DNA from 2 places in the Holdemanella hominis genome. Region 1 is predicted to be linked to the other one. Evidence: a T-box and tRNA genes for the amino acid it is inferred to sense, from the RefSeq annotation. Region 1 holds a T-box; the other holds one or more tRNA genes.
The links. A T-box is a leader RNA that pairs with one kind of tRNA and senses whether it is charged. The one in region 1 lies ahead of thrS (threonine--tRNA ligase), so its partner is inferred to be a tRNA-Thr.

Region 1 (15,552 bases):
AGCAGATGAGGGGAATTGAACCCCCGTATCAGCCTTGGCAAGGCTGTGTTCTACCATTGAACTACATCTGCATGAATGGCGGTCCAGATGGGACTCGAACCCACGATCTCCTCCGTGACAGGGAGGCATGTTAACCACTACACCACTGGACCATAATTTTCTAAAAATAAGATGGCGGAGAAGGAGAGATTTGAACTCTCGCGCCAGTTTCCCGACCTATACCCTTAGCAGGGGCACCTCTTCAGCCACTTGAGTACTTCTCCAAGAATATTTCCAGAATACTTATTTTTTAGAACAACCTACGTTATCCGTAACGCCCGTTTATAATAACACGGATAAAAACTTATTGCAAGTATTTTTTTAAAAAAAGATAAAAAAATTTAGAGGCCAATTTTTGACCTCTAAACTCTTACTTTCCAAACAATGTTTTGTTGTCTACTTCAGCTTTAAATTTAGCTAAAGCTTCATCTAAAGATAATGTAACACTTTCCTTTTTACCACTCTGACGAATTGTAACTGTATTATTTTCTTGCTCTCCATCACCAACTACGATTTGGTAAGTAACCTTTTGTAGCTGCGCTTCACGGACACGGTAACCCAATTTTTCATTACGAGAATCTACTGTTGCACGCATTCCTAATGCCGTTAATGCATCACATACTTTATTTGCGTATTCAACATGTTTTTCGTGGTGTACTGGAATTACAACAAATTGACGTGGAGCTAGCCATAATGGGAAGTGTCCACCAAAGTGTTCGATCAAGATACCAATGAAACGTTCAACTGATCCATAAACTACACGGTGTAACATAATTGGAGTTTTCTTTGTTCCATCTGCATCTACATATTTACATTCGAATCTTTCAGGCAAGTTCATATCCAACTGGACAGTACCACATTGCCATACACGTCCTAAGCTATCTTTGATATGGATATCCAATTTAGGTCCATAGAATGCGCCATCTCCAGGATTTACTTTATATTCTTTACCTGCATGAACACAAGCTTGTGCCAATGCTTTTTCTGAAGCATCCCAAATTTCTTCAGATCCAATATATCCACTTTCTGGACGTGTTGATAATTCAATTTCATATGGTAAACCAAATACAGAATAAATACGATCTACCAATTGTAATACTTTTTTAACTTCTTCTTCCAATTGATCAGGAGTTACAAATAAGTGCGCATCATCTTGTGTGAATGTACGCACACGGAACAATCCATTCAATGCACCACTTGCTTCGTGACGGTGTACTTGTCCTAATTCCCCTAAACGCAATGGTAAATCTTTATATGAGTGTAAAGTTGAGTTATATACTAATAATGCACCCGGACAATTCATTGGTTTGATTGCGAATTCACGATCATCAACCATTGAAGTGTACATATTGTCTTTATAATGATCCCAGTGCCCACTCAATTCCCACAATTCTTTTGACATCATAATTGGAGTCTTAATGAATTGGTATCCTTCTTTTGTATGTTCTTGGTACCAGTATTGTTCCAAGATGTTACGTAAAATCATTCCATCTGGCAAGAAGATAGGCATACCTGGCGCAAATTCACTAATTGTGAATAAGCCCATTTCTTTCCCTAATTTCTTGTGGTCACGTTTCTTAGCTTCTTCTAAAGCTTCTAAGTGAGCTTCCAATTCTTCTTTTGTATCGAAACAAATACCATAAACACGTTGAAGCATTTTATTGTTGGCATCACCTTTCCAGTAAGCACCAGAATGTTTCAATAATTTAAAGTTTTTACACTTCTTAACAGTCTCAACGTGAGGTCCACGACATAAGTCCGCAAATTCACCTTGACGATAGATTGTGATATTTCCATCCTCTAATCCATTGATCAAATCCACTTTATAAGGATCATCCTTGAACATTTCTAAAGCATCTTCTTTAGAGATTTCTTCACGAACAATTCTCTTTCCGTCTTTGGCAATTTTCTTCATTTCTTTTTCGATTTTCGCCAAATCCTCTTCTTTTAATTTTACATCCCCTAAATCCATATCGTAGTAGAAACCCTCAGAAATAACAGGTCCTACCCAAAATTTAGCATTTGGATATAAACGCTTAACAGCTTGAGCCATCATATGAGCACATGAGTGGTTCAACATAGATAAATGTTCATTTTCTAATACATTCACTAATTCCATTTTACTTTCCTCCATTTTTCCATATAAAAAGCGACAGCCATCAAAGGACGTCTGTCGCACGCGGTACCACCTTTGTTTATACAATTACTGTATACACCTCAAACCTTTTAACGCAAGAATTACGGCACACTTTTTCAAGGGCAATTCAAAGGGAGTAAATACATACATTCGCAAAGTGTTTTCACCAACCACACTCTCTCTACATTTGAATGGAATGTATTCATATCCTTATCACTATTGTTGCCTAGATTATAGACCGAAATACGAGGTGTGTCAAAAGAAAAACTCAAGAATTAATGGCAATGTCCACCACACGAATGACTTTCGCCAGATTCATGTTTTGTACAAGTCACATCGGTTGTGAATTCTAGTTGCCCACTTAAATATTTTTTAACAGCCTCATCTGCATTTCCGGTTACTCCACCAAAAGAATGAATCCCAAAACCAGCCAATGCAGTTTTAGCCCCTTGACCAATACCACCACAAAGTACAATGTTTACATTTTGTTCTTTTAGAGCATTCGAAACACTAACATGTCCATGTCCTTCGACTGTAATCACTTCACTCTTAATAATTTCATTATGATCGGTTTCATAGATTTTAAATTCTGAGCTATGCCCAAAATGTTGGAACACTTCTCCATCTTTATAACTGACTGCAATTCTCATACTATACCTTCTTTCTTATTTATTATACATCAAAAATACATCACGATAAATTAAAACACCCTTTAAATAAGGGCGTTGATTGTCTTTGGTGGAGATGAGGAGAATCGAACTCCTGTCTAAGCAAAGTCCCACGAGACAGCGTTTACAGCTTTTTCCATCTAGTTATCCAAAAGTTTCGGATGGAATCAAAAATTCTTTTGGGTTAGCTATAGTTGATTCAAGACAAGCAGCTAGCCAATGCTTATTTCTATCTTCTTTTCTTTAACACTCAGTCTGAAATAAGAAAGCGAAATTTCAGAAAGGGGCTGCAAAGCCAAACGTAGGCAATAAAATTAAGCAGCGAAAGCCATGCTTTGGTTCATACCAAATACATTAGCAAGTTTATTTTTAGCAATTAATTTAAGTTGGTTATTACACGTATCCTTCGTGGCTGTGGCTGAATCCAAACATTTACTCATCGAATGCCTGAACATCCCCAAGGAACATCAGTATAATCTATTAATACTGATTTTTCAAGGCCTTTTGAATCTCTCTTTGCGCATCCTTCGCCTTTTGAGACTCACGCTTATCATGAAGATTTTTACCTTTCGCCAAAGAAATTTCTAACTTTGCCAAACCTTTATACAAATAAATTCTCACAGGTACAACCGTATACCCTTTAACACGCGCAGATTGCTCCAATTTTTGAATTTCCTGCTTATGCATTAAGAGCTTGCGATCACGCGTTTCATCATGATTAAATCGGTTTCCAAATTCATAAGGAGAAATATGCATACCTTTAATAAAAGCTTCCCCTTTTTGAAAACTGATATAGCTGTCCTTTAATTGAACTTTTCCTCTTCGAATACTTTTAATTTCTGTTCCCTGAAGCACTAAACCTGCTTCAAAACGATCATACAACTCATATTCATGTCTTGCCTTACGATTTTCGGCTATTGTCTTTTGATTTTGACTCATTCTAAAACCACCTCTACTCCATCACAATCTTGCATTACAGACTGGACAAATTGTTGCACCCACTCTTTTGAAAGATCATAATTCGAAGCTAAATTATGTGTTTGTGCAAGCGAATCATTGTAATCTTCGATTGGGTAAGTCTTCCATGCATTATACCCTACATCAAACCATGTAATCAATGGAATAAATTTAGTATCTGTAAAAGAAGTCTTTTTTGTATCTGGATCATAGTTCAGTGTGAAGCTAGCCATTCCACCAACCATAGTAATATCCATATCCTGGGCACTCGTATAATTTCCTAATGAATAATACACAAGTGTATCTTGCTTCTTTCTTTTAATAACTTTTGCCGGTTCAATAACGTGTGGGTGTGAACCAATCACAACCTCGGCACCTAGTTCATTTAAATAATTTGCCAAATCTTCCTGCTCTTCAGTCGGCTCCATCTGATATTCTTCACCCCAATGCATAGAAACCAATTGGACATCGCTCACTTTACTTAAAGCTTCCATATCTTTTTTCATTTGATCCTTATCAATCAAATCCACAAGCCATAGCTTATCTTCAGGCACACTAAATCCATTCAAGCCATAGGTATATCCAAGAAATCCTACTTTGATTCCATTGATTTCTTTTACTAATGTACGCTTTTTATCCTTTTGAGACGTATGCGAACCCGTCGTAATAACATCTGGATAATTCTTTCGAACCAAATCAATCTGTGTTAATAAACCCTCAGCCCCTCGATCCATAGAGTGATTTGAACTTAAACTCCACCAATCAAAGCCAGCCTTATTGACAGAAGACAGAATTTCTATAGGTCCATTAAAAGTAGGGTATCCACTCAATTCATACTCTTCTCCAATGCATAACGTTTCAAAATTGATATATGCCAAATCTGCATTTTGTGTATATTTATTTGTCATTTCATAATAGGAATCAAAATTGTAATATCCATCTCTTTGGTATGGGTACCAATACATCGCACCATGATACAAGTTGTCACCTACACCTACAAACGTAAATGATTTTTTATTTTCCTGTTTTTTTGTAGAAACATTTTTTACAATCTTTGTTGCTTCTTTCGAATTTGGTGTGGGGTGTGTTAAAATAAAGCCCATTAAGCTGAAATTGAATATACATAATATAATGATCCATGTCCATTTCTTTTTCATAAGTTAATTTTATCAGAAAAAGCTTGCATTTTCCAAAATAATTAGGTAATATTATAAAGCACTTGGGGTGTTAGCTCAGCTGGGAGAGCACCTGCCTTGCACGCAGGGGGTCATCGGTTCGATCCCGATACGCTCCACCAAGTAAAAAATACGCTGTAAGCAAATTTGCTTACAGCTTTTTTTCATTCAATTTCTTCAAAAATACCAGACTTTTGATAAAGAACCCATTTTCCAATATTTACACAATGATCACAAATTCTTTCTAAGTACTTACCGACAAGTAACACATCCACTAGAGTCCCTGTATCATGCTCTTTTCTGGCTAATAAATCAACATAAACCTCTTTAGCCTTTTCATATTGTGCATCCGCTTGATCATCCATTTTAATAACTTGATCTGCTGCTTTTTCGTCTTTCTGAATAAAACCTTCAATCGCAAGTGTAATCATTTCTTTTGCGATGATAAATTGTTGTTGAATACTATCATCCACAACTAAATTTTCCATATTCAAAGCACAAATCAGTTCTGAAACTTCTTTTTCCTGATCCATAATACGTGTTAGATCACGAATTGTATTTGTAGCTACAGTAATACGTCTTAAGTCTTTCGCAACTGGATGTTGAAGAAGAAGAATCTTCATACAAATCTGTTCAGCTTCTCTTCCTTGTTCACTCACTTCTTCATGCATTTGTGAAACATCTTGAACTAAAGTTTTGTTTCCATCTAAAATAGCGTGCTTGCAAAACCACAATCCTTTTAAACAGTCTTGAGACATTTGTGCCATAGTCAGTTCTAACTGTTTTGTTTGTTTTAAAAACTTTGTAGGTAAAACCATTATCCAAACCTCCCTGTAATATAGTCTTCTGTTTTCTTTTCTTTTGGCGCAGAGAACAATGTTTCTGTAGCACTATACTCAATTAAATTTCCCAATAAGAAGAAGGCTGTTTTATCACTAATACGCATAGCTTGCTGCATATTGTGAGTAACAATAACGATTGTATAGTCTTTTTTCAATTCTAAAGTTAACTCTTCAATCTTACTAGTTGAAATTGGATCTAGAGCACTTGTAGGTTCGTCCATCAACAACACTTCCGGCTGCATAGCCAAGGCTCTTGCGATACATAAGCGTTGTTGTTGTCCACCAGACATTCCCAATGCGGATTTATGTAGACGATCCTTCACTTCATCCCAAATGGCAGCTTGTCTTAAACTTCTTTCAACAATTTCATCCAATTCACTTTTCTTTTTGATTCCAAAAATTCTTGGGCCATACGCAATATTATCATAAATACTTTTTGGGAATGGATTGGGTTGTTGAAATACCATTCCAACTCTACGTCTTAATTCAATCGCATCCATATTTTTGTAGATATCCGTTCCATCTAGACAAATATCACCTGTGATTTTAGTACTTTCCACCAAATCATTCATTCGATTCAATGTTTTTAAAAATGTTGATTTACCACATCCACTAGGACCAATGAATGCTGTAATTTCTTTTTCTTTGATATCCAAATTTATATTCTTTAAGGCATGAAAATCACCATAATATAAATTCAGATCATTCACTGTAAATTTATTATTCATACGTAACCTTTCTATTTCTCTAATCCAGCTTGTTTTTTGGAAATGTGTCTTGACCAAACATTGGCTCCAATACTAAATGCCAATACTAAAATCATCAACACAGCACTAGATAAATTAGCCAATGCACGATCTTGTCCATTGGTTTGTAAGTTCCAGATTTGGATGGATAATGTTTCAGCAGGTCTTAACACATTAATTGGCGATGTTGGAGAAGTAAAACTAAAATTATTCCAACGCAAATCACTTCCTGAACCAGTTGTATAAAGTAATACAGCAGCTTCACCAAATCCACGACCAGCCGCCAAGATAACTCCAGTCATAATACGTGATAGGCATGCTGGCAATAATACATGGAATATGGTTTGCCACTTTGTTGCTCCAAGTCCCATACTTCCGTGATAATAGCCTTCAGGCAAACCTTTTATCGCATCTTCTGTAGTTGTTGTAATCAAAGGTAAACTTAGAATTGATATAGACAGGGCACCTGCTAATAAACTTTTTGATAATCCAATGACAACTAAGAAAATCAAATATCCAAATAAACCTACAACAATACTTGGTAAAGAAGACAATGTTTCAATACAAGTTCTTAAAAAGCGTGTTACAAGCCCAGGTTTTGCGTACATCGCCAAATAAATGCCTGCTAATACTCCAATTGGAACCGAAACCAACAAAGAAATAAATACTAAGTAAATCGTATTAAAAACTTGGTTTCCAATGCTGCCAGATCGAGTAAAGCCAAACATTTCTGGTTTAGCCCCTAACAACCCTCCAATAATAACTTTACCGGCAAAGCCTACAAGAAGTAAAAAGAAGAATAAGGCGATACCATAAAAGACGATTGTCATGAATTGATCAATCATTTTTGCTCTTTTAATTCTAGAATCCATCTCTATTCTCCTTTCGGTTTTGAAAACTTATGAATAATAGTAATAAATAATAACGAAATCAAGAACAATAATAAAGCCATTGTCCATAGGGCTGCCTTCATTTCTCCACCTTCCATCGCATTTCCCATTTGAGCTGCAATTTCCGTTGTTAGTGTTTTTGAAGTAGAAAAAATACTCTTAGGCAAAGCTGTTGTTTGCCCAATAACCATCGCAACAGCTAAAGCTTCACCAAACGCTCTTGCAAGTCCTAATACAATTCCTGAAATGACTCCAGGTAATGCAGCAGGAATTACGACACGATATATCGTTTGCCAACGTGTTGAGCCAAGTCCATAAGCAGCCATTCGTGTTTCTTTTGAAACAGCTCGAATCGCATCACTGGCAACACTGGTAATCGATGGGAAAATCATAATTGATAAAACAAGACTTGCCGCAAGCACGGAATGTCCTACCTGCAAATCAAATACTTTCTTTAAGAACGGAATCAAGACCGTTAATCCAACCCATCCATAGACAACACTAGGAATTCCGGCAAAAATTTCTACCATAGGACGATAGAATTTTTCACCAAACTTAGGTGAAATTTCTGTCATAAAAATAGATGATCCTAACGCAAAAGGCGTGGCAATCAATAAGGCCAATCCACAAACACATAGCGATCCAACAATAAAGATCAAGGCTCCTACATGTCCTTTTGAACTGGCATTATCCATTGGTGCCCAATTTGCACTGCCAAGAAACTCTCCTAGAGTATGATGAAATTTAAAAAATGTATCAGAACCTTTATAAACTAGAAAAGCTCCAATTAATAGAGTTACAAATATCACGAGCAGACCACCAATTGTGACAAGAATCTGCCAAAAATATTCTTTACAAAACATGCTTTTACGACTCATCAAATTCCTCCAAACTAAATGAATAACGGACATATATTTCAATGTCCGTTAAAGAACTCGCAATTAGTGATCTGTTTTTTCCATTTTGCTAGAAACACCATAGCCTAATGATTCCATTTTCTTACCGAATTTTTCACCCATGATGTAATCTAAGAATGCTTTTGTAGCTTTATCTGGCTCTCCATTTGTATACATGTGCTCAAATGTCCAAACTTTATAGTCACCACTATATGTGTTTTCTAATGTCGGTTCAACGCCATCAATTGCGACTGTATCTACATCGTCATTGTCTACTAAGTAAGATAATGCCACATAACCGATTGCACCTCTTGTATCTGTTACATTTTGTAACAATACACCAGAATCATCTGTTTCCATTGAAGCGTTGCTAGCTTCTTCATTTCCATCTAATGCATATTTTTGGAATGTTGCTCTTGTTCCTGATGAAGTTGGACGAGTAACTAAGACAATGTCTTCATCTGGTCCACCAACATCTTTCCAGTTCGTTGTTTTTCCTGTGAAGATATCAATCAATTGTTGTTTGGTTAAATCTTTAACACCAACATCTTTATTTACGATTGGAGCCATTGTTACAACACAAACTTGGTGATCGACTAAATCTTTAGCTTGATCCTTATCTAATTTTTCTTCAGCTGCCACATCGGAGTTTCCTAGTGTAACTGTTTTATCAGCTACCTGTTTTAAACCTTCTCCTGAACCACCAGCATCTACTGTAATAGAAACATCTGGGTTTTCGTTTGAAAACTGTTCGGCTGCAACATCAACCAATGGTTTCAATGCACTTGAGCCTGCGGCTGTAATTGTTCCGCTTAAACTTTCATTTTTTGAATCGCTGTCATCGGATGCAGTATTTGAACTACATCCTACCATAGCTGCAGATAATCCTACGATCATTGCGCCTTTTAAAAACTTATTCATATTTTCCTTGTCCTCTTTTCTTTCGACACACATATCATAATGCATGTTTGTTAAACGAAAAAAATGGTTCTGTTAAGGTTTTGTTAAATGATTTGTTTTAATTTTAAGCACACCTGAATTTAATTTATGAACAAAATTATTGAAATATAATGTAAATAAATGTATAATCGTGAAACATAAAGAAAGGAAAGGTGGAAATGCTTTCACCGAGGTAACAAAATGACACGTGTATATAACTTTAGTGCCGGTCCCGCATGCTTACCAGAATGGGTCTTAACCAAAGCTGCAAGCGAAATGTTAGATGCTCATAATAGTGGAATGAGTGTTATGGAGATGTCCCACCGTTCCAGTGAATTCCAGGATATTATAGATACTTGTAAAGCAAGATTAAAAAGATTGATGAACATTCCTGATGAATATGAAATTTTATTCTTACAAGGAGGTGCTTCTTTACAATTTACTATGATTCCTTTGAATTTAGAAAAACATAACGTAGATTTGATCAATACAGGTCAATGGACAAAGAAAGCTTTAAAAGAACATAAAAAATTAGGAAAAGTAAATGTAGTAGCGTCAAGTGAAGAAGATAACTTTACGTATATTCCTAAAATTAAACAAGAAGATTTAAGTGAAGATTCTGATTATGTATATATTTGTGAGAACAACACAATCTATGGAACTAAATATAAAGAACTTCCTCCACATGAAGGAAAGTTATTAGTTGCAGATTTATCAAGTTGTATTTTAAGTGAAAGAACGGATGTTTCTAAATATGATTTAATTTTTGCCGGTGCTCAAAAGAATATGGGGCCTGCAGGTTTAACTGTGGTTATCATAAAAAAAGACTTGATTGGTTTAGCTGATGAAAAAACACCAAGCATGTTAAACTACAAAACATATGCTGACAATGATTCTATGTTCAATACGCCACCTACTTATTCCATCTATATTTGTGGTTTAGTACTTGAATGGCTAGAAACACAAATAGGTGGATTGGAAAATATGGAAAAGATCAATCGTAAAAAAGCTAAATTATTATATGACTATATTGATGCTTCTAAACTCTATTCAAATCCTGTTGTACCTGAAGATCGTTCTTATACAAATGTTCCTTTTGTGACTAGTGATAAGAATCTAGATACTAAATTTGTTAAAGAAGCAAAAGAAGCAGGAATTGTAAATATTAAAGGTCACAGAACGGTTGGTGGTATGCGTGCAAGTATTTATAATGCCATGCCACTTGAAGGTGTAGAAGCCCTAATTGCATTTATGAAGAAATTTGAAGAGGAGAATTATAATGCCTAAAATAAAGCTCTACAATAATATTGCGCAAATTGGTTTAGATCAGTTTACGCCAGATTATGAAGTAAACGAAAATATGGAAGATGAAGATGCTATTTTAGTTCGTAGTACCAATCTTCATGATATTACATATAATGCCAACCTTAAAGCTATCGCTCGTGCAGGTGCGGGTGTCAACAACATTGATATTGATACTTGTACTAAAAAAGGGATTGCCGTATTCAATACTCCAGGCGCAAATAGTAATGCCGTAAAAGAACTTGTATTTGCGGGTATGTTACTAGCAAGTCGTGATATTTATCATGGTATTGAATGGATCCAAACGCAAAAAGAAAATGAGAACATCACAAAAGATATTGAAAAACAAAAAAAGAAATATGCTGGACACGAATTAACCGGTAAATCACTAGGTGTCATCGGTTGTGGTGCCATTGGTATCCAGGTTGCCAATCTATCCTTACGCTTTGGTATGAAAGTTTATGGATATGATCCATATATGTCTGTCGATGCTGCATGGAACTTATCTCGATATGTAAATCATGTCACAAATATTGATGATTTATATCGTCAATGTGATTTTATTACGATTCATGTGCCTTTAAATGATGGAACTAAAAACTTTATCAATAAAGATAGTTTTGACAAGATGAAAGATGGCGTCAAATTATTAAACTTTGCTCGTGGTGGCCTCGTTGATGAAGATGCTCTATTGGTGGCATTAGATGACAACAAAGTTGAATCTTATGTGACTGATTTTCCAAGTTTAAAAGTTATTCAAAATGATAAAGTCATCGCAATTCCTCACTTAGGTGCTTCAACCGAAGAGAGTGAAGAGAATTGTGCTTTAAAAGCCGCTCAGGAACTGATGAATTATTTAACTTATGGAAATATTTCAAATTCTGTCAATTTACCAAATGCGAAGATGGATATGAATTCACCATTTAGAATCACTTGTATTCATGAAAATAAGCCTAAAATGATTTCTCAAATCACAGATATTTTTAAGGATGCTAATATTGAAAACTTAATGAATAAATCTAAAAAAGATATTGCGTATACAATTATTGATTTAGATTCAGAAGTTGATATTTCTCCAATTGAAAAAATCAATGGTATGATTAGAGTATCTACTTATAAGAAATAGGATGGTACTATGATTGATGCACATACACATTTAGAAAATGGTGATTTAAGCATTGAATATGTTCATAAGTTTATCGATGCTGCCAAAGAAAAAGGGATTACTCATCTTCAAATATTAGATCACACACATAGATTCTTTGAATTTAAAGACTGTTATAAAAGAGTTTGTGAAGTATCTAAATTACAAGAAGAGTGGTTTTTAAAGAAACAAAAAAACTCCATAGATGATTATTTAAAATTAATTGAGGCATTAAAAAAAGAAACTTTTGACATCGCTGTACGTTTTGGCCTTGAAGTATGTTACACGCCTGAAACAGAAAGTCTATTATCCTCCATTCTTAAAAACTACCATTTTGACTTTCTAATTGGCAGTGTACACTCTGTAAATGGTTATCTATATGATATGGATGCCTTTTCTAAAGAATTACTTTGGAACAAAAATGATCCTTCTAATATTTATAAGTCCTACTATGACACTATTGAAAAACTAATCCAATCCAATCTCTTTGATCAAGTGGGTCATCCAGATGTGATCAAATTGTATTCGATTGATCCAGGCTACGATTTACATCCTACCTACCATCATATCGCTCGTCTGGCAAATGAATACAACATTAAAATGGAAGACAACACTAAAGCTCATTATTCATATCATCATCCTGATATTGGCTTAAATGCTGATTTTAGAAATATCCTAAAAGAAAATAATGTAAAAATTGTTACTGCAAGTGATGCTCATTATCCTAACGATGTGGGGCGCTGCTTTGAATTATTTGATCCTAGATAAGCCTAGGATCTTTTTTTAGGCAAAGAAAAAGACAGAACTTAATCTGTCTGTGTTTCTTTATTGACTAAAAATACACTTAAACTTACCAGTAACAATGCAATTAAACTTGATAGTTGGAATGCCTGATTGGATTCATGTAATACAACACTTGATAAAATCACACCGATGATAGGTGTTACGCACATATAGACACCAATCTTACTAACAGGATTTACAGATAATAACAATCCCCAAATCGTATAGGCGATAGCAGATACAAGAGCTAAATGAATCAATACAAGAAGGCCTAGATTAAATCCAAATGTAATGTGTCCTCCCATTAAATAGCCTGTTATAGCTAAGAGAATACCTCCTAGAGAGAATTGATATCCACTTAACAGGACGGCATTTTGATTTTGTGTGAACTTCTTAATAAAGGCAGCCGATATAGATCCACAAAATTGTGACATCAACACAAAGCCTTCACCCACAAAGGAAAAACTGACACTGGCTCCACTGACATTCATAAATAAAATGCCTAAGAATCCAATAAAACAGCCTAATGCTTTTCGTGCTGTAATTTTTTCATAATGAAAAATTAAACTTGCCACTAACAAAGATATAAAGGCACTGGTTCCTGAAATAATGGATCCGTTGACTCCTGATGTATGTGAAAGTCCAATATAATAGAAAAAATACTGTCCAGCCGTTTGAAAAAGAGCTAGAGTGCATATGCCTTGAATATTCTCTTTTTTAGCAACTAATACTTTTTTCTGTAAGAAAGAAGCAAATAATATGACTAAAAATCCAGCTAATGTAAAACGTATGCCTGCAAACATTAAAATACTAGGTACACCTTCAATATTAAATAGCTTATATCCCCATTTAATGAATGGAGCTGCACTTCCCCATAGTGTACAACATAGCACGGCTAGTAAAAATACATGTAATGGCTGTTTAAAAAATTCCCTTTTCTCCATATCCAATTAAAACTTATCCTTCCTTTTTTTCTTCTAATTCCATCCAACGATTAGTTAAAGTTTCAAGTTCTTCTTCTTTCTGCGCTCTCAAATCACTTAATTCTTTTAATTTCGCAAAATCACTTTGACACTCATTCATCTGATAGTCTAAAGCTTCGATTTCACTTTCTAATACTTCCATCTTCTCAGGAAGTTGCTCCAATTCCTTTTTTTCCATATAAGATAATTGAGATCTTTTCTTCTTTTCAATCGGCTTTTGAACAACAACCTTCTTATTCTCATCTTTTGATTTCACTAAATAATCACTATATCCTCCACTGTACTGTTTAAAAGTACCATCTTCTTGATGGACAAACACTTTATCCACAACACGATCCAAAAAATATCGGTCATGGCTTACAGTAATAATGGCTCCTTGGAAATCATCTAAATAATCTTCTAATACGTCTAATGTCAAAATATCCAAATCATTTGTTGGCTCATCCAATAACAGGATATTTGGTTCTTGCATCAAAACTCTTAATAGATATAGTCTTCTTCTTTCTCCACCGGATAGTCTTGATAGCGTGGTATAGTGCATATTTCTTGGAAATAAAAATCTTTCAAGCATTTGCGAAGCACTTAGTGTCATACAATCGTATTCAATGACTTTAGAAACTTCTTCAATATAATCAATGACACGCATATTTAGATCGACACCTTGATCCGCTTGTCTGAAATATCCAATTTTAACTGTGGTTCCATATTCAATGGTTCCATAGGTTGGTTGTTTCACCCCTGCAATAACATCTAACAAAGTAGATTTTCCACATCCATTCTCTCCAATGATACCTATTCGGTCTTGTCGTAATAATACATAGTTAAAATCATGAAATAATGACTTTTCTGGATAATTAAATCCTAAATTCATACATTCAATTGTTTTATTCCCCAATCGTTGCATAGTCGCATTTATTTTTAATGACTCTTCTTGCTGTTTAAAACGTTTCTGACGCAATTCTTCAAACCTTTGAAGTCGACTATTAGATTTTGTACCACGCGCCTGTACGCCCGCTCTAACCCACTCTAATTCCTTTTTATATAAGTTCTTGTGTTTATGGGCTGCTAATTTTTCTTGTTCAATACGCGTTTCCTTATTTTCTAAGTACACTTCATAATTTCCATTATGAATATATAAGTCGCCTTGATCCAATTCAATCATTTTTGTACAAACACGATCTAAAAAATAACGATCGTGTGTGACCATAAATATTGCACTCTTTGATCGAATCAAATAATTTTCCAACCATTCAACCATATCATTATCCAAATGGTTTGTCGGTTCATCCAAAAGCAACAAATCACAACTTGTGCATAGTGCTAAGGCAAGAGCCACTCTTTTTCTTTGTCCACCTGACATATTTGACATGGCGCTTTGATAATCTGTAATACCCAGTTTCGTTAGAATCGATTTTAATTCAAATTCTGCGACGGGGTGCTCATTTTTAGAATTCACAAGTTGAATTTCATCCCAAACACAATCCGTTTTGAATTCTGGATTTTGAGGTAAATAATGAATCTTGATTCCATTTTTTTTAATTATGATTCCTGAATCATAATTTTCAATACCTGCAAGTATCTTTAATAAAGTACTTTTACCTGTACCATTGACTCCAATCAACGCAATTTTATCAGTATCTTCTATTGTGAAACTCGCATCTTTTAAAATGCATTTATCATTTATATTCTTTTTTAAACTTTCTGTTGAAATTAACATAACATCACCTGAGTTTTATTATATAATACTTTTTGAGGTGACACGCATGAAACTTATTAAAAATATTCAAATTTATGCACCTGAAAATTTGGGAGTAAAAGATGTATTAATTTCAGATTCTAAAATCGAAAAAATTGATAATCATATCGAACTTTCTTATCCAATTGAAACAATTGATGGCACAGGATGCATTTTAACGCCAGGTCTAATTGATCGCCATGTTCATATTACTGGTGGTGGTGGAGAAGCCGGATTTATTTCTAGAGCTAGGCCTATAGATGTACAGGAAATATTAGATGCAGGTATCACAACTGTCATTGGATTATTGGGAACA
Region 2 (16,657 bases), on a different contig from region 1:
CTAGAAAAAGGAGGAGACCATGGCAAAAGTAATTGTTCGTGATTTAGCTAAAAAATTCATGTGGACTATTGTAACTGGGGATTCAGACTCATTAAATCGTCCATTAACTTTGGCAGATACAAACCGCCCTGGATTAGAATTAGCCGGATATTTTCCAGACACACAAACAAAACGTCTTGTCGTACTTGGAGATAAAGAAATAGGATATATCGAAGAGCAGATGGATGAAATTTCTCAGCGTCGTTCTTATGAATTTTTGACAGGAGATAGTACACCATGTATTGTGGTTGCACATGGGCATGAGTGCCCTCCTGTTTTAAAAGAGATAGCACAACGTAAAAATTTTCCTGTGTTTAAAACAGAATATCAAACATCACACGCAATCGTTAGTATCACAAACTATTTGGATGAATGTCTTGCAGAATCTGTAGTCATTCATGGAGAGTTAGTGCGTGTATTTGGTGTTGGTGTATTGATTACCGGTCGAAGTGGTATGGGAAAAAGCGAAATTGCCTTGGAACTTATCAAACGAGGCCATCAATTAGTCGGTGATGATCGTATTGATTGTTACAAAATACACGATGATTTGGTAGGAAGAACGACACCTATGTTAGAAGGGTTCATGGAACTAAGAGGTGTTGGAATTATTAATGTTTCTCGCATGTATGGAGTAGGAGCTGTTGCCCATGAAACACAAATTGAATTTCAAATCGATTTAGAGCCATTTAATGATTCTTATGAATATGATCGAGTTGGAATTGAAGAAAAAGAATACAATGAGATTTTAGGAATCAAAATTTTAAAGATGACTATTCCGGTTTCTCAAGGACGACCAATGTCATCTGTTATTGAAACGGCTGTGACAAACTTCTTATTGTTGAAAGATGGCTTAGATTCAGCTAAAGAATTTGAAGAGCGAGTACTATCGCAAATATCCGAGAATAAGAAGGAGGAATTCGATGCATCTGTTTCCGAACACTAGAATTTTTGTTTCTTTTGGATCTTTAGAAATTGCTTGGTATGCCGTTTTAATTTTAACAGGCGCATTATGTGCTTATTTACTATGTCAAAGAACAATGAAAAAATGGGGATATGCACCTGAAGTTCTAGATGATTATGTAGTTCCTATGTTGTTTATTGGAATTTTGGGAGCTCGAGCATGGTATGTTATTTTTGAATGGAATTATTATTCTTCACACCTAAATGAAATTGTAGCCATTTGGAACGGTGGTTTGGCCATACATGGAGGCTTGATTGCAGGAACTATTTTTAGTTTATTCTTCTTTAAGAAACGCCACATTTCATTTCTTAGAATGTTTGATTTGATTATGCCAACTGTGTTATTGGCACAAGCCTTTGGGCGTTGGGGAAACTTTATGAATCAAGAAGCCTATGGTGGGATTGTATCTGAGAGTTTCTTTGCGCATTATCCAGTGTTTATTAAAAATCAAATGTTTATTGATGGAGCCTATCGTATGCCTACTTTCTTATTTGAAAGTGTATGTAATCTATTAGGATTCTTGTTTATCACACTTATTTTCCGTAAGCATTGGTATAAAAGACGCGGCGACTGCGGATTTATGTATATGGTATGGTATGGAATTACACGTTTTGTGGTTGAAGGAATGCGAACCGATTCTTTAATGGTATTTGGCCTTCGTACAGCTCAACTTGTATCTTTAGCTTTAATGGTTGTTGGTTGTCTTGGCTTAATGGGCGTATTTCATAAAGCTTTTCACTGGAAAAATAAACCGATTGTTTTGTTTGACTTGGATGGAACGCTGATTGATTCACAACAATTAGTTTTTGAAACATTTAGAAGAGTTTTTAAAGAATTAAAACCCGATTATGAATTATCAAATGAAGAACTATATTCATTCTTTGGACCAACGCTAGAAGTAACTTTTTCAAAGTATTTCCCAGAAGATCAGTTAGAAAGTATTATTGATCGTTATCAAGTAATCAATAAATCTTTGCATAAAAATCTGTTAAAGGAAGTGCCTCATGCTAAAGAAATGTTAGAGGGGTTAAAAGAACAAAATATACAGTGTGCGGTAGTATCAAATAAGCGTATTGAAGTGGTGAAAAGAGGACTAAAACAAGCTGGTTTAGATGGCTATTTCAAGGTTGTATTGGGAAAAGAAAATTTGCCCGAACCTAAGCCAAGTGCATCTGGCTTGATTGAAGCATGCAACTTATTACATACTAGTCATGACGATTGTATTTATGTTGGTGATAATGTTGCGGATATTGTAGCCGCAAAAAATATGGCTGCCTATTCTGTAGGGTTTAGTGTAGATGAAAAACAACGTGAAGCTTTAGAAAAAGCACATCCATGTAAGGTCATCGATGATTTAATGCAGTTAGTATCATTATGTAAGGAGGATCGCATATGGAGCGACAATACGATTTGGTAATAGTTGGTGCCGGCCCTGCTGGTTTAAGCGCAGCATTATATGGTTCAAGGGCAGGACTTAAAACTTTGATATTAGAAAATGGAGCGCCAGGTGGAAAATTGATTAAGACAAATAAAATCAGTAATTATCCAGGTATAAAAGATATTGAAGGTACACAGTTGGCAATGGATATGTTTGAACAAGCAACATCTTTTCAAGCTGAATATGCGTATGGTGAAGTCAATAAAATCGATGAAAATAAAAATGTATATTTAAACGATGGGAATGTTGTGAAAGGGAAAGCTGTCATTCTTGCGACAGGAACAAAGGAACGTTTATTGAATATTCCTGGGGAAAATGAAAATCTAGGACATGGTGTTTCTTTCTGTGCAGTTTGTGACGGTGCATTTTTTAGAGATAAAGAGGTTGTAGTGATTGGTGGAGGAAACTCGGCATTAGAAGAATCGATTTATCTTGCTGGGCTTGCGCGCAGTGTTACTATTGTGATTCGAAGAGACGTATTTAGAGCTGAAGAACATATTCAAAAACAAATTGAAGAGAACGCAAAGATTCATGTCATTAAGAAGCATATTCCTGTTCAAATTTTAAGTTCGGAAGGAAAAGTATCCGGTATTGAACTTGAAAATGTGGATACTCATGAAAAACAAGTTATAGAATGTTCAGGTATCTTCCCTTATGTTGGACAAGATCCAAATACGGATTGCGTACAAGATTTAGGTATATTAAATGAGCGTGGCTATGTTCTAGTCGATGATGATCGTCAAACAAAAATTCCAGGAATTTATGCAGCAGGCGATGTCATTGATAAAAATTTAAGACAGGTTATTACGGCATGTAATGATGGTGCCATTGCAGCACAGCATGCATTTCATAAAATAAAAGGAATTTAATAGTTCAAGAAACCAGATGGAAACATCTGGTTTTAATTTACAAAAAAGCGGCCAAAGTGATTGAAACGGCTTACAATACGCTTGAAATCAGTCACTGAAAGTGATTTAATTAAGATAAGAAAAGGATTTGAGGTGCTATATTATGTTGCCTGAAGAAGCTATCCAAAAGGTGATGGATGCGTATTACCATATTACTGGATTAAGATGCTATTTCGTGCAAGACGAGACAGAAATTAGCAGTGCAAAGGAAAAGAATTTCTTTTGTAAATGTTTAAAAACAAGTTCATCTGCATTACGTCAATGTGATGAATGTACATTTGAAAATTATACAGGAGCTTTAAAATCAAATAAACCGCAAAAGTATGCATGTCATGCTGGACTTATCAAATGGAGTGTTCCCGTATCGTTTGCAGACGTAAAAGGTGTAATTATATCAGAAGGTGTTATTACAAAGCAGCAAGGCTTAGAAGCAGAGGATTGGGTCAATCATTTGGCAGAAACATATAATGTTTCTAGATCTATACTTTTACATAACTACACAAAAGTTGTTGTGATGAATGAAGATCAGGTTGAAGAAAGTATTGAATTGATGCAAGATCTATTAAAGTACTACAAAGCAGTAATCGAGGGTTAATTCCTTCGATTTTTTTGTATAAAAAAAGCCAGCAAATTGCTGACTTAGTTATTGACTCCATGATGGAATATCGGTGTATCATCACTGATCGCTTTAAATACATAACCACGATTTTTATAGTTTTCAATGATGGCTGGCAAAGCTTCAACTGTAGAAGTTTTAGGACTTGAGTCGTGGAACAACAACATAATTTGATCGTAGTTACAATTCGTTGAGTTATCGACGATTGTTTGAGCAGGTACGCTGTTTGAAGCGGCATCCCCACTTGAGCAGTTCCAGTCAAAATATTCATAACCTCTTTCATGTACCATACTATCAAGTTTTGACATAATACCCTGAGAGTAGTTGGCAGAAACCATATTGCTTGAACCACCAGGGAAACGAATATATTTTGGAGCTTTTCCTGTGATTTGTTTAACCATATCACTTATTTGTTGTAAATCATTAAAATATGCTTCTGTAGATGAATAGACAGTCGCATAATCATGCGTATATGTATGAAGTGCAATTGTATTTCCTTGTTTTTCTGCTTTTCGAATGGAATCATTATATTTTTGATTGTTTCCAGTCACAAAGAATGCAGCTTTCGCATCATATTTCTTTAGTATCTTTAATACTTTATCTGTATTTTCACTTGGACCATCATCAAATGTTAGATAAACGACTTTTGCAGGTTCCTCAACAACGACACTAATCTTTTTCTTAGCCTTATTGCCAGAACGATCCGTTGCCGTAACCGTTAATTTATAAGTGCCTTCTTTTTTTGTCTTTACTTTTGAAGAATCGATTTTGATCTTTGGATTTAAATCTAAGTTATTCGTTACTTCAATATAAGATTTATAGTTCGGTTTTGAATCTGTATAGACATGAATTGGATCTGTACTAATAACAGGTTTTTCAATATCTTTTTTTAACGTAAGTGTCGTATCTTTCATTGTGCAATTTCCATATGCATCTTTAGCTATGATCGTCACTGTTTGTTTTTCATCTTTAGTCACTTTATTTTTAAAAGATAAGGTAACCTTTGAATCATCTTCAACACTTTCTACAAAAGAATTGGGCTTCACATCTTCTTTTAAATCGGTGGTGTACGTTTTAACTTTTAGCTTTGGCGCTTTCGTATCTTTTACTGAGACTGTACACGTTTTTTTATAGTCTTTTATTTGATAAGTAACTGTATAATTACCTACTCTTTTAGTATCGATATCACTTGAAACTTGAACACTAGAATCCGAATGATAGAAGACTTGTTGAATGTTTGTCTTTGGATCATACTCATGATTGATCTCTACTTCTGGATTTGTAGAATATAATAATATAGGATTTTTAAAAGCATAACCCATCAAAAATATCATGCATATAAATAAAAAAGCAATCAAGCCATTTCCGAAAGTATCTTTCCTTTTTTTATTTGTCATAGTTGACCCTCGAAAGATATGGTCCAGTCTTTTTTTGTGCACAAAAAATTAAATTCCCTAAACATAATTAACCCCTTTTAAACTCTATATCTATTATACATGAAATAAGAGAAATTGTTCTAAAGATTATGGTTCTTTTTTCTTGTTGTAGTTGCGCATAAATTCTTATATAATAACCTTAGAAAGGTGGGGGAAGCACTATGAAACTTATCCTAGCAATTTTATCAAATGACGATAGTCCAGTGGCAAGTAATGCACTAAATAAAAATGGTTTTTCTGTTACTAAATTAGCAACGACTGGTGGATTCCTTCGCGCAGGCAATACAACGTTGATCATTGGTTGTGAAGACGAAAAAGTAGAAGCAGCTATAGATATCATCAAGGAATATTCAAGTAAGCGAACGGAAATTGTACCTAGTACAGCTAGTTATGACATTGGCCGTTATGCAAGTTTTCCTGTGGAAGTTACTGTTGGTGGAGCCACAATTTTCGTGCTAGATGTAGCACAATTCTTAAAGGTTTAGAAAACAAAGGGGGTAGAATATAATGTTCTACCTTTTTTCTGTTAAAAAAATTGTGAATAAAGACCCATTAGGGGCTTTTTTCTGTTATGATTGAATGGTAAAGAAAAAGGAGATTAAAACGCAATGAAAATACTAGTTATCGGTAAGGGCGGACGTGAACACGCACTTGCGTATGCATGCAAACGCTCAGTTTTGTGTGATGAGTTGATTTGTGCTCCAGGTAATCCTGGAATGGAAAAAATTGGAGAATGTGTCAATGTGAAAGACAATGATGTAGAAGGTCTTGTCGCTTTGGCAAAAGAAAGAAATGTAGATTTAACCATCGTAGGTCCTGAGGCAACTTTAGCTCTAGGTGTTGTAGATGCGTTTAAAAAAGAAGGCCTAAAGATTTTTGGGCCAGACAAAAAAGCAACTCAGGTTGAATCAAGTAAGGATTTTGCCAAGAAAATTATGGCAAAATACAATATTCCAACAGCTGCATATAAAACATTCTATGATTTAGAATCTGCATGGACTTATGTACAAGAACAGGGAGCTCCTATTGTTATTAAGGAAGATGGCTTAAAAGCTGGAAAAGGTGTTACAGTAGCTTCTACGTTAGAACAGGCTAAGGAAGCCTTAGACATTGCCTTTGCAATTGAAAATAATTCGGTTGTGATTGAAGAATGTTTATTTGGATTTGAATTTTCTTTGATCTGTCTAGTACACAATGAAACAGTTGTACCTTTAGAAGTAGCCCAAGATCACAAGTGTGTATTTGATGGAGATAAAGGCCCAAATACAGGTGGTATGGGATCTTATAGTCCGGTTAAGAAGATTACTTCTGAAATTATCGATGAAGCTATGAATGAAATTATGAAACCAATGGCAAGTGCTATGGTTAAAGAAGGTGTTCCATTCACTGGATTCTTATATGGTGGATTGATGTTGACAGAAAAAGGTATCAAAACAATTGAATTTAATGCACGTTTTGGAGATCCAGAAGCCGAAGTTATTTTGCCTCGTTTAGAAAGTGATTTTGTCCAAGCTATTTTAGATTTAATGGATAATAAACCAGTTGAACTAAAATGGACAGATAAAGTCAGTCACGGTGTTGTTTTAGCAAGTACAAACTATCCTGCAAGCTCTACAAAAGGATCTTTGATTACAGGTGTAGACGATGTAGATGGATTGGTTTTCCACATGGGAACAAAAATGACAGATGAAGGATTGGTCACAGATGGAGGCCGTGTTTTAATGGTCGTTACTCTAGAAGATGACTTACAGACTGCATTTGATCATACATATAAAGAATTAGAAAAGATTCAATGTAAAGATTTATTTCACAGAAATGATATTGGAAAGAAGGATATGTAAAATGGCTAAAACAGATTTAGAAATTGCACAAGAATGTGTCATGGAACCAATTGAAAAGGTTGCCGCAAAAATTGGAATTCCTGCAGATAGCTTGGAACATTATGGAAAATATAAAGCTAAATTGTCTTTTGATTATTTAAAATCCATTGAAAATAATCCTCATGGAAAATTAGTATTAGTTACAGCCATTAATCCTACTAAGGCTGGAGAAGGAAAGAGTACGACAACTGTTGGTTTAGGTGATGCTTTAAATCGTTTAGGTAAGAAAACGATGATGGCTTTACGTGAACCAAGTTTAGGTCCAGTATTTGGATTAAAAGGTGGAGCTACAGGTGGTGGCTATGCCCAAGTTGTACCAATGGAAGATATCAACCTTCACTTTACTGGAGATATGCATGCGATTACAACAGCTAATAACTTAGTTAGTGCATGTTTAGATAATGTGATTCATCAGGGAAATGAATTGAATATTGATCCTGAAAAAGTAACTTTCAAACGTTGTTTAGATATGAATGATCGTACTTTGCGTAATATTACCATTGGTTGTGGTGCAAAAGCCAATGGAGTTGAACGTAAAGACGGATTTAATATTACTGTCGCAAGTGAAATCATGGCAGCTTTATGTTTGGCAGATGATTTAATGGATTTAAAGAAAAGATTTGGAAAAATGCTTGTGGCATATACTTATGATGATAAGCCTGTATATGTACATGATTTGGGTATAGAAGGCGCATTGGCTATGGTTATGAAAGATGCTGTATTGCCTAACGTTGTTCAAACACTTGAACATAATCCAGTATTGATTCATGGTGGTCCATTTGCGAATATTGCGCATGGATGTAACTCTGTCATTGCCACAAAAGCATGTCTAGAACTTGCAGATTATACAGTTACAGAAGCTGGATTTGGTGCGGATTTAGGCGCTGAAAAATTCTTGGATATCAAGTGTCGATTGGCTAATCTTAAACCAAATGTGGTTGTAATCGTTGCGACAATTCGTGCCTTAAAACAACATGGTGGAATTGCCTTAGAAGATTTAAAAGAAGAAAATGTAGAGGCTATGCTTGTAGGATGTGAAAACTTAGCAAAACATATTGATACCGTACAACAATTTGGTTTACCATACATTGTTGCGATTAATGAATTTGCGACAGATACACCGGCTGAAGTAGCTGCATTAGAAAAATGGTGCGAAGAAAACAACCACCCAATGTCATTATCTCAAGTATGGGCAAAAGGTGGAGAAGGTGCTATTGATTTAGCCAACAAAGTAGTTGCGTTATGTGATCAAGAAAATAACTATGCTCCTTTATATGATTTAGATAAGTCAATTGAAGAAAAAGTAGAAACCATTGCCAAGAAAGTATATGGTGCAGATGGTGTTGATTTTACAGAAGAAGCACAAGCACAAATTGCGAAGTTCAATGAATTAGGATGGGATAAATTACCAATTTGTATGGCCAAAACACAAATGTCATTATCAGATGATGGTAAAGTAATGGGTCGTCCTACAGGATTTAGAATTACAGTTCGTGAATTACGCCCAAGTTTAGGTGCAGGCTTCATTGTTGCTCTAACAGGTAAAGTATTAACAATGCCAGGTCTTCCAAAACATCCAAGTGCATTAGACATGGATGTGGATGAAGATGGTAAGATCGTAGGATTATTCTAATGTCAAAGGCTGGATGAAAAATTCCAGTCTTTTTTTCTTTGTATTAAAAAAGCTCAGACAACTAAATGTTGTTTGAGCAATTTAAATTTATTGTCTTCGAATGTCTAAATCAAGGATTTTATTTGTTGCATCATAGTGTATATTGACTAATATATTATCGTTGTTAACTCCTAAAAAAGATTTTTCTGGAGAATTTGGATCCATGGAATCAAAACCTTTCTCCTTTATTTTCTTTATGTAGTCAAAATATTCATTTTCTTCTACTTCATAATAATGAATGGCATATTTATTCTTTTTGTTGAAAACCGTTCGTGAAATAGAATCTGTTTTTGGCAATAATGAGTTTAATTCACTTACTGGAGAAGACAGATTTTTCTTTTCTTCTTTAGCATCTTCTTGGATCAAACGATTGTATTCTTTTTCTTTTGCTTCTTTTACTGTCATAGAATCATAATTTGGATTATTGGCTAAGTCTTTTTCGTTACCATTTTCATCCATGACTGTAGATGCATCTGTGAAGCCACCATTTTTCTTATTATAGAAAACCTCATCTGAATCATTGAATCCCTCAAATTCTTCAGTTAATAGTTATTTACATCCATAGCTAGTAAAGCATAATATTTAGCTTTTTTTGCCTGAACGGCCCCTGAATCTTGATCACTATCATAATATTTTCCATTCACTTCTTTTGTTCCATGTATATATTATCCATTTGGCAAACGAATAATTGTATCTGAATCACTATATGAAGAGAATGAATCATAAGCTACATTATCCTTTAGAATATACTCCTTAATATTATTTGTGTTTGTGATGGTAGGTGTAGAAGAGCATCCAGTCATTAAAAGTAGACTGTTGATTTTTGACACTACCTCCTTGAATGAAAGGACATAAAAATGAATAAGAGGATAGTTTTTAAATTACAATGTCTTTTTCTAATGTTAAACTTCATATTTGATTAGTTGAATGTCTTCTAGTTTTTCAACACCTAATCTATTGTATTTTTCTGAGAATAAACGTATAATCAATGTCTTTTATTAACGTGTTATTCAAAAAAATGACCTTTTGTTCATCAAGAATAAAATTTTTATAAAATGACTATATAATATATAATATAAATAATCCATACATTAAGACTGTGGATAAAAGATGTGTGCAAGGATGTGTGCAAGACATGAGGAAAATATCAAGAAATAAGAAAAATAAAATGACAATTATATTAATAATAGTAGTGATAGGTATTGTATTTTCTTTGTTTGTATTATATTTGATAAATGGAATAAAAAATCAAGTACCGGAAGATTTTTGGAATGTAACAGCACAGGCTTTGGATTATAAGGATTATCAAGAAGGAAAATGGAAAATATCCGTAGAGGAAAATGTAAAAGATCATCCTAGAATATTTATTCAAAATATAGAAGAAAATGCCACCGTTTCTTATGGTTTTCAAGAAGATGGAATCACATACATCTATGATCTGCAGACAATCGAAGATGATCAAACCATTAATAATGAAAAACTAACGATTCAATCGACGGATACAGAGTATAAGAAGTATTCTATGGATTATATGAATGCTATCTATCATGGACCTTTATATTTTGACACAATCACAGCTTCAGGAGATATAACAATTCAAAATGACGGTTCAGTTCTATTTGACGATACACCATTTTTAAAAGAAATGATGGAAAGAGAAAGAACTTTGATTCAAGAATTTGAAGAGAAGTTTGATTTAGATTATTCAAAGACGGATTTTGTAAATCTTCCTGAATTGTTCAAAGATGTACAGTTTGATGAAAATACAAACTACAATGAATCATTAGATGCAATACAGTATTTCAGTAATGCAGATATCAATGCCAAAGGATATCAAATTCAAACCTTTTTAGAATTAGATAAAAACGGGAATACAGGTATCCTTGGTACATATGTGGCTGAGCAAAAAATGTATGGATCGCAAGTGAATGTCACCCTTCAACCTAGAAGTATTGAGAATTGTTATGATTTGATTCCAGTTTATGATTATGATGCGGAATATACGGCATATATATCTGAAAACATGATTTATCTTTATCCAATCGATATTACAGATGAATCCTTGAATCAGGAAATGCAAAGCAACTGTCCAAATAGTGTAAACCAACTTAGTTCAGATACAAAACCAATAGAGATGTGGTAGAAAATAAAAAAAAGAGAGGGGTTCAATATGATTAAAATAGAATATATTATGACAAAAAATATGGTAGAGAATGTATTAAAAAAAATGTTTCACTCTATACTAATAAAATATTATTAATTTTCATTTTAATATTTACTCCCATCACCATTTTTTGTTGTGGATTCTTTTGTGGAACCTTACGTATCGAAGATATTCTTCTTGCCTTATTTATAGTTATATCAAGCTTATTAATTTGTTCTCAAATTGTTTGTATCATTATAACAAAGAAAAGGGTAAAAAATACCTTTGAAAGAGTACGAATAATGTATGGAGATACAGATGAATTTCCAGAAGCAATTGTTTTTGAAGAAGACGAATGGCTAGTTGAGGGAGAAAAAAGAAGTTTAAATTTTAAATATGAAGATATGGTAAAATACTTTTTTCTTGATAATCAATTATGCATCGTCACAAAAGGAAATTGTCTAGTTAATTTTCCTATAGATCCAAATTCAGAACAAGCAAAACAAATAGAAAAGCTTTTAGTTCAGAAAGGTAACGCAAAAAAAATCAGGTGGTTTTTATAAAAATTTTTAACTTTTAAAATAAAGAATCACTTTGGTACATAGAATTTATAATTTATATGTTAAGAAGTCAGAGGATATTAAAAGGAATATCCTCTGACTTCTTCAAATATAACACGTATAATTAATATAAAAGAGTTTTAACCTTCCGAATATATAGTTTCTTTTGCTTTCTCATAGGGATTAAGAGATTTAACAAATATTAAAATTAAACATTTTCATGAATAATTCCGGTTAAATATGTTTAATATTATTTTTTCAGTTATATTTTTGTTGTTCTTTGAAGCAACTTTCTGCACGTTCATTCATACAGATTAGGGGGAAAGGGTTATGTTGAATGTATTGATTATTGATGATGATTTAAAAGATTCTAAAGATCTTGAAAAGTTATGCATCCATTATTTTAATAAACGCAATATCGATTACAAGATCAGTATTGAATTAAAGTTAAATGAGAATCTGGATACCCTTTCTAATGTAGACATATTATTTTTGGATGTAGAAATCGGAAATAATAATGGAATTGAATTTTCTAAAAAACTTAGAAAAGTTTATCCGGAATTAATGATCATCATTACTTCTAAATATTCACAGTATTTGATTGATGGGTATTCTATCGATGCCAAACGATATTTCTTGAAACCAATTGATGAAAATATATTTAATGAAGAAATGGAGAATGTACTAGGTGCGACATTTCAAAAATATATGGGGTTCTATGATTCTAAAATTGCACCATATAAAATTCACTATGATAAGATTCTCTATGTTGAATTTTTAAATCGTGCAACTGTACTTCACTTTTTAAATGGAGTACAAATAAAAACAAGTTACCCTTTGAAATATTGGATTGAAAAATTAACAGAATATGGCTTTGCGCAACCTTACAAGTGTTATGTGGTAAATCTTAAATATATTTCTGGTATTAGTAAAGATGAAAGAGATCTTTTCTTATCGAACAATGAGAAAATTCCTTTGTCAAAATTTTATAAAAAGGCCTTTATTGACAATTATTATAGATCTTTATTTAAATCATTATGATGTTAATATCAGTATCTTTAAATTTATTGTTTTTAACACTTTTTATCAGGTCTTTTAGTGAATTCAAAAACAATAAATTTGTCTTGCCGGCATATATTATAGTCGTTTTAATTCAGTGGTATTTAAATCAAAATGGAATGACATTTTATGGTCGATGGATTATTCTACTTTTGAATCTATGTTACATTATGTTTATGTATAAAGGTAAAATACCTAAAAAATTGATTTACTTTATTTTTGCTTATTTTATTTTTGCGATTTCAGAATTAGTGTCGGTTCTGCTTTTAGAAATTTTTAATGTTGTTAGTGCACCAATAGATGTACATTCATCTACATATTTAATTGTGATTTTAACAACACAGATTATTTCGTATACAATAGGATTTACATTGTCAAAGTTCTATCATGATAAGAATACAATTAAGTTTACATACATTGTGTTGATTCCGATTGTTTTCCTTTTAGGGATTGCCTTATGCTACAAAGATTATCGTGAAATCCTACAGAAGAATCAAATATTCTTGAATGTTTTCTTCTTTTTAACAATTCTAATCTTCATTTCATTTTTAATTCAATATGGCTTTATTCACAATTTACAGATTAAAGAAGAACTGAAATTAGAAAAGATGGAGAATGAATTTAATGCTATAAAATTTGATATGATGGATAGAAACTATAAATCAAATTTTAATTTTATGCATTCATTGCTTCATGAAATCACGACATTAAAAAACAGGATCGAAAAATCTGGGGATCAGGCAGAATATGCACAAAGTATAGATACAATAGAAAAAATTGTATTGGAAAATTTTAATCAGATTTATTCCAATAATATCGCAATGTCTGTAGTTATAAATGAATACAAAAGTAAATTAGAAAATAAACACATAAAACTTTCAATGAATCTTCCAACAGATATTTTTTCAAGTATAAAATATGACGAACAAATTAATTTGTATCTATGTTTATTTGATATTATCTTTGAAAAAATTAAAGAAAATAGTGTTCTTAGTATCCAAGGATGTTCAACTAAACTACAAGATGTGATTAAAGTTGTTTTTGAGTCACAAGAACAATGCGATGAGTTTGGTAAACTATTCAAAGAATTTTCATATATTCAAATTTATTCATTTGAAGAAAATGGATATTTCAATGGACTTATTATGTATAAGAAATAAAAAAGTATGGACTTTAAATGGTGCCTACATCCTCGTAGGTACTTTTTTCTTTTATTTCTATTCGGAAAAGAATAAAATATACAAAAAAGGAGAATTCGTATGACAGAATTTTATGAACAAGTAAAAGAGAGATTGATGCGCTACGTAAGAATCAATACAGAATCCAATCCACATAGTACAAGTGTTCCTACTACATCTTGTCAGCATGATTTAGCTAGTGTTATCTATGAAGAGCTTCAAAAAATTGGGGCTACTAATGTATATTATGATAAAGATACATGTGTAGTATATGGATCTCTTGAGGCCAATGTGAAATCGGGAAGAGCTATTGGTTTTGTGACACATATGGATACAGCTCCGGATGCGAGTGGTAAAGATGTGAAGCCTTGGGTACTAGAAAATTATGATGGAAATGACATTGTTTTAAACAAAGAAAAAGATATTGTGATGTCACCATCTGTATTTCCAAATCTGAAACAATATATTGGGCAGGATTTGATTTTAACGGATGGTACAACACTACTTGGAGGGGATGACAAGGCAAGTATTGCAGCTGTCATGACGTTGTTGGAGTATTTAGTGAAACATCCAGAAGTCAAACATAATTTTATTTCTGTCGCATTTACGCCAGATGAAGAAGTGAGTGGACTTGCTAAAGATTTAGATTTAGAACGCTTTAAATCACCAATCGCATATACACTAGATGGAGATCATTTGGGTTATTATATGGATGAAACATTTAATGCGAGTCTTTCAACGATTGAGATTCATGGTATTTCAGTACATACAGCTACCGCAAAGGGTATTATGAAAAATGCGGTGGATATTGGAAATGCATTCTTAAATAAATTACCGGCATTAGAAAAACCACAATATACCCAAGGAAGAGAAGGCTTTTATCATGTGGTGAGTTTTAATGGGGATTGTGAATATGCCAAGATTGAAATCAACGTTCGTGATCATGATAGCTTGCAGTTTGATATACGTAATAACACATTAAAAATGATTGTGGATATGTTAAATAAAGAGTATGGAAAAGGTACCGTAAATATTACACAAAGAATTCAATATCGTAATTTAAAAGAAGCGATTGATCAAGTACCATTTATGATTCCATATTTGAAACAAGCCATTGAAAGTGTAGGATTAACACCTCAAACAGAACCATTTAGAGGAGGAACCGATGGCTCAGCCTTATCTCATAGAGGACTTCCTTGTCCTAACTTATCAGCGGGATATGAGAATGCGCATGGACGTTTTGAATATGTTCCCATTCAGTCAATGGAAAAGAATGTGGAAATCTTATTGAATCTAATTGATATATATGCGAAATGTGACTGTTAAAAAGGTCACATTTTTTTGTTGCGTACTGTTTGAATTTTTAGTATAATACACTCAGTCGCAGAGATGGTGAAATGGCAGACACGCTGTCTTCAGGCGGCAGTGCGAGAGATCGCGTGAGGGTTCAAATCCCTTTCTCTGCACCACATAAATCATGCCGACTTAGCTCAATTGGTAGAGCAACTGACTTGTAATCAGTAGGTTGTGGGTTCAATTCCTATAGTCGGCACCACTTAAACAATATACAGCCTTGATGGCTGTTTTTTATTTTTCTTCTTATTGTATAATGAATATAAAGAAATATGCATATCAAGGAGAAACAATAATATGAAAGAAGTATTTGAAGTGGGTCTTGATATCATTAAAAAGATTCATGAAACACAATTTGAAAAATTAGAACAAACTGGTCATTTAATGGTCCAGGCATTTATAATGCAATCTAAGAACACTCGTGAATTTAGTCATGAGATGAATTAGATGTGCAGATGTTAAATAAATAAATTAAAAATAAATCATAAATATAGTGCTTTAAATACATACATATGTTATTATATAGATGAGGGAAAAACATGGAAGTTGTTAAAGGAAGAGGCTATGTCTATTCCATACAGTATCATATTGTATGGTGCGTAAAGTATCGTCGTGATGTCTTGAATGGACAGGTCGCAACAAAATTAAAAGAGCTGCTGACTCAGATTTCAAAGGATAATGGTTTTCAAATCTTGGAAATGAATATGGATGAGGATCATATCCATATGCTGATCAATTGTACGCCGCAGCATTACATTCCAAATATTATAAAAGCTATGAAGGGTGTATCGGCCAGACTCTTGATGAAAGAGTTTGGGGATGATCTAAGATCCAAGTTATGGGGTGGACATCTATGGAATCCTTCTTATTTTGTAGCTACAGTTTCTGAAAATACAGAAGAACAGATTATAGAGTATATAAGAAGTCAAAAAAGAAAATAGCGAATCAATAAGGAGAAATCATCATGGAAAAGGCATTCAAGTATCGTATGTATCCAAATAGAGAACAAAGAATATTGCTGGCCAAGACTTTTGGCTACACTCGTTTTGTATATAATCATTACCTGGAAAAACGTAGGGATGCCTATGAAAAAGATGGAATCATATTGAGTTATTCGGCATGTGCTAAAGATCTAGTTTCGTTAAAGAAAGAATATGAATGGCTTAAGGAAGTGGATTCTGTGGCTCTACAGTCAAGTGTAAAGAATCTGGATACGGCCTATATCAATTTCTTTCGAAAAAAGGCTGAATATCCTAGATTCAAATCGAAGAAGACACATCGTTATTCGTATACAACGAAATATACGAATGGAAATATTGAACTCTATGAAAATAAGGTCAAGCTTCCTAAGATTGGTCTTGTAAAGATAAAGAAAACACGAGCACCTAAAGGAAGACTACTGAGTGCAACGGTA

Region 2: it encodes a tRNA-Thr, which carries the amino acid that the T-box ahead of thrS (threonine--tRNA ligase) is inferred to sense. The anticodon was not compared.

What each region holds. Positions count from the first base shown of each region.
Region 1 covers NZ_JACRWH010000044.1:2,284-17,835, reverse strand. Annotated here, with positions in the region: tRNA gene H8911_RS09380 (tRNA-Gly) at 1-71, opposite strand, end outside; tRNA gene H8911_RS09375 (tRNA-Asp) at 77-152, opposite strand; tRNA gene H8911_RS09370 (tRNA-Ser) at 173-263, opposite strand; gene thrS (threonine--tRNA ligase) at 410-2,158, opposite strand; T-box leader at 2,199-2,402, opposite strand; gene H8911_RS09360 (NifB/NifX family molybdenum-iron cluster-binding protein) at 2,452-2,826, opposite strand; RNA gene ssrA (transfer-messenger RNA) at 2,913-3,303, opposite strand; gene smpB (SsrA-binding protein SmpB) at 3,325-3,783, opposite strand; gene H8911_RS09345 (CapA family protein) at 3,780-4,958, opposite strand; tRNA gene H8911_RS09340 (tRNA-Ala) at 5,023-5,098, shown strand; gene phoU (phosphate signaling complex protein PhoU) at 5,141-5,794, opposite strand; gene pstB (phosphate ABC transporter ATP-binding protein PstB) at 5,794-6,546, opposite strand; gene pstA (phosphate ABC transporter permease PstA) at 6,558-7,436, opposite strand; gene pstC (phosphate ABC transporter permease subunit PstC) at 7,439-8,332, opposite strand; gene H8911_RS09315 (phosphate ABC transporter substrate-binding protein) at 8,396-9,271, opposite strand; gene serC (3-phosphoserine/phosphohydroxythreonine transaminase) at 9,491-10,576, shown strand; gene H8911_RS09305 (3-phosphoglycerate dehydrogenase family protein) at 10,569-11,717, shown strand; gene H8911_RS09300 (histidinol-phosphatase HisJ family protein) at 11,727-12,503, shown strand; gene H8911_RS09295 (DMT family transporter) at 12,542-13,462, opposite strand; gene H8911_RS09290 (ABC-F family ATP-binding cassette domain-containing protein) at 13,476-15,218, opposite strand; gene iadA (beta-aspartyl-peptidase) at 15,265-15,552, shown strand, end outside.
Region 2 covers NZ_JACRWH010000039.1:3,047-19,703, forward strand. Annotated here, with positions in the region: gene uvrA (excinuclease ABC subunit UvrA) at 1-42, shown strand, start outside; gene hprK (HPr(Ser) kinase/phosphatase) at 20-982, shown strand; gene lgt (prolipoprotein diacylglyceryl transferase) at 960-2,417, shown strand; gene trxB (thioredoxin-disulfide reductase) at 2,393-3,307, shown strand; gene H8911_RS08800 (PocR ligand-binding domain-containing protein) at 3,450-3,941, shown strand; gene H8911_RS08805 (polysaccharide deacetylase family protein) at 3,986-5,359, opposite strand; gene H8911_RS08810 (cyclic-di-AMP receptor) at 5,560-5,883, shown strand; gene purD (phosphoribosylamine--glycine ligase) at 6,007-7,239, shown strand; gene H8911_RS08820 (formate--tetrahydrofolate ligase) at 7,241-8,911, shown strand; gene H8911_RS08825 (DUF6591 domain-containing protein) at 8,999-9,409, opposite strand; gene H8911_RS08830 (hypothetical protein) at 9,616-9,780, opposite strand; gene H8911_RS08835 (hypothetical protein) at 10,119-11,093, shown strand; gene H8911_RS08840 (hypothetical protein) at 11,396-11,656, shown strand; gene H8911_RS08845 (LytR/AlgR family response regulator transcription factor) at 11,984-12,694, shown strand; gene H8911_RS08850 (hypothetical protein) at 12,883-13,872, shown strand; gene pepT (peptidase T) at 13,972-15,216, shown strand; tRNA gene H8911_RS08860 (tRNA-Leu) at 15,274-15,359, shown strand; tRNA gene H8911_RS08865 (tRNA-Thr) at 15,370-15,445, shown strand; gene H8911_RS08870 (hypothetical protein) at 15,541-15,690, shown strand; gene tnpA (IS200/IS605 family transposase) at 15,783-16,184, shown strand; partial or broken gene H8911_RS08880 (RNA-guided endonuclease TnpB family protein) at 16,208-16,657, shown strand, end outside.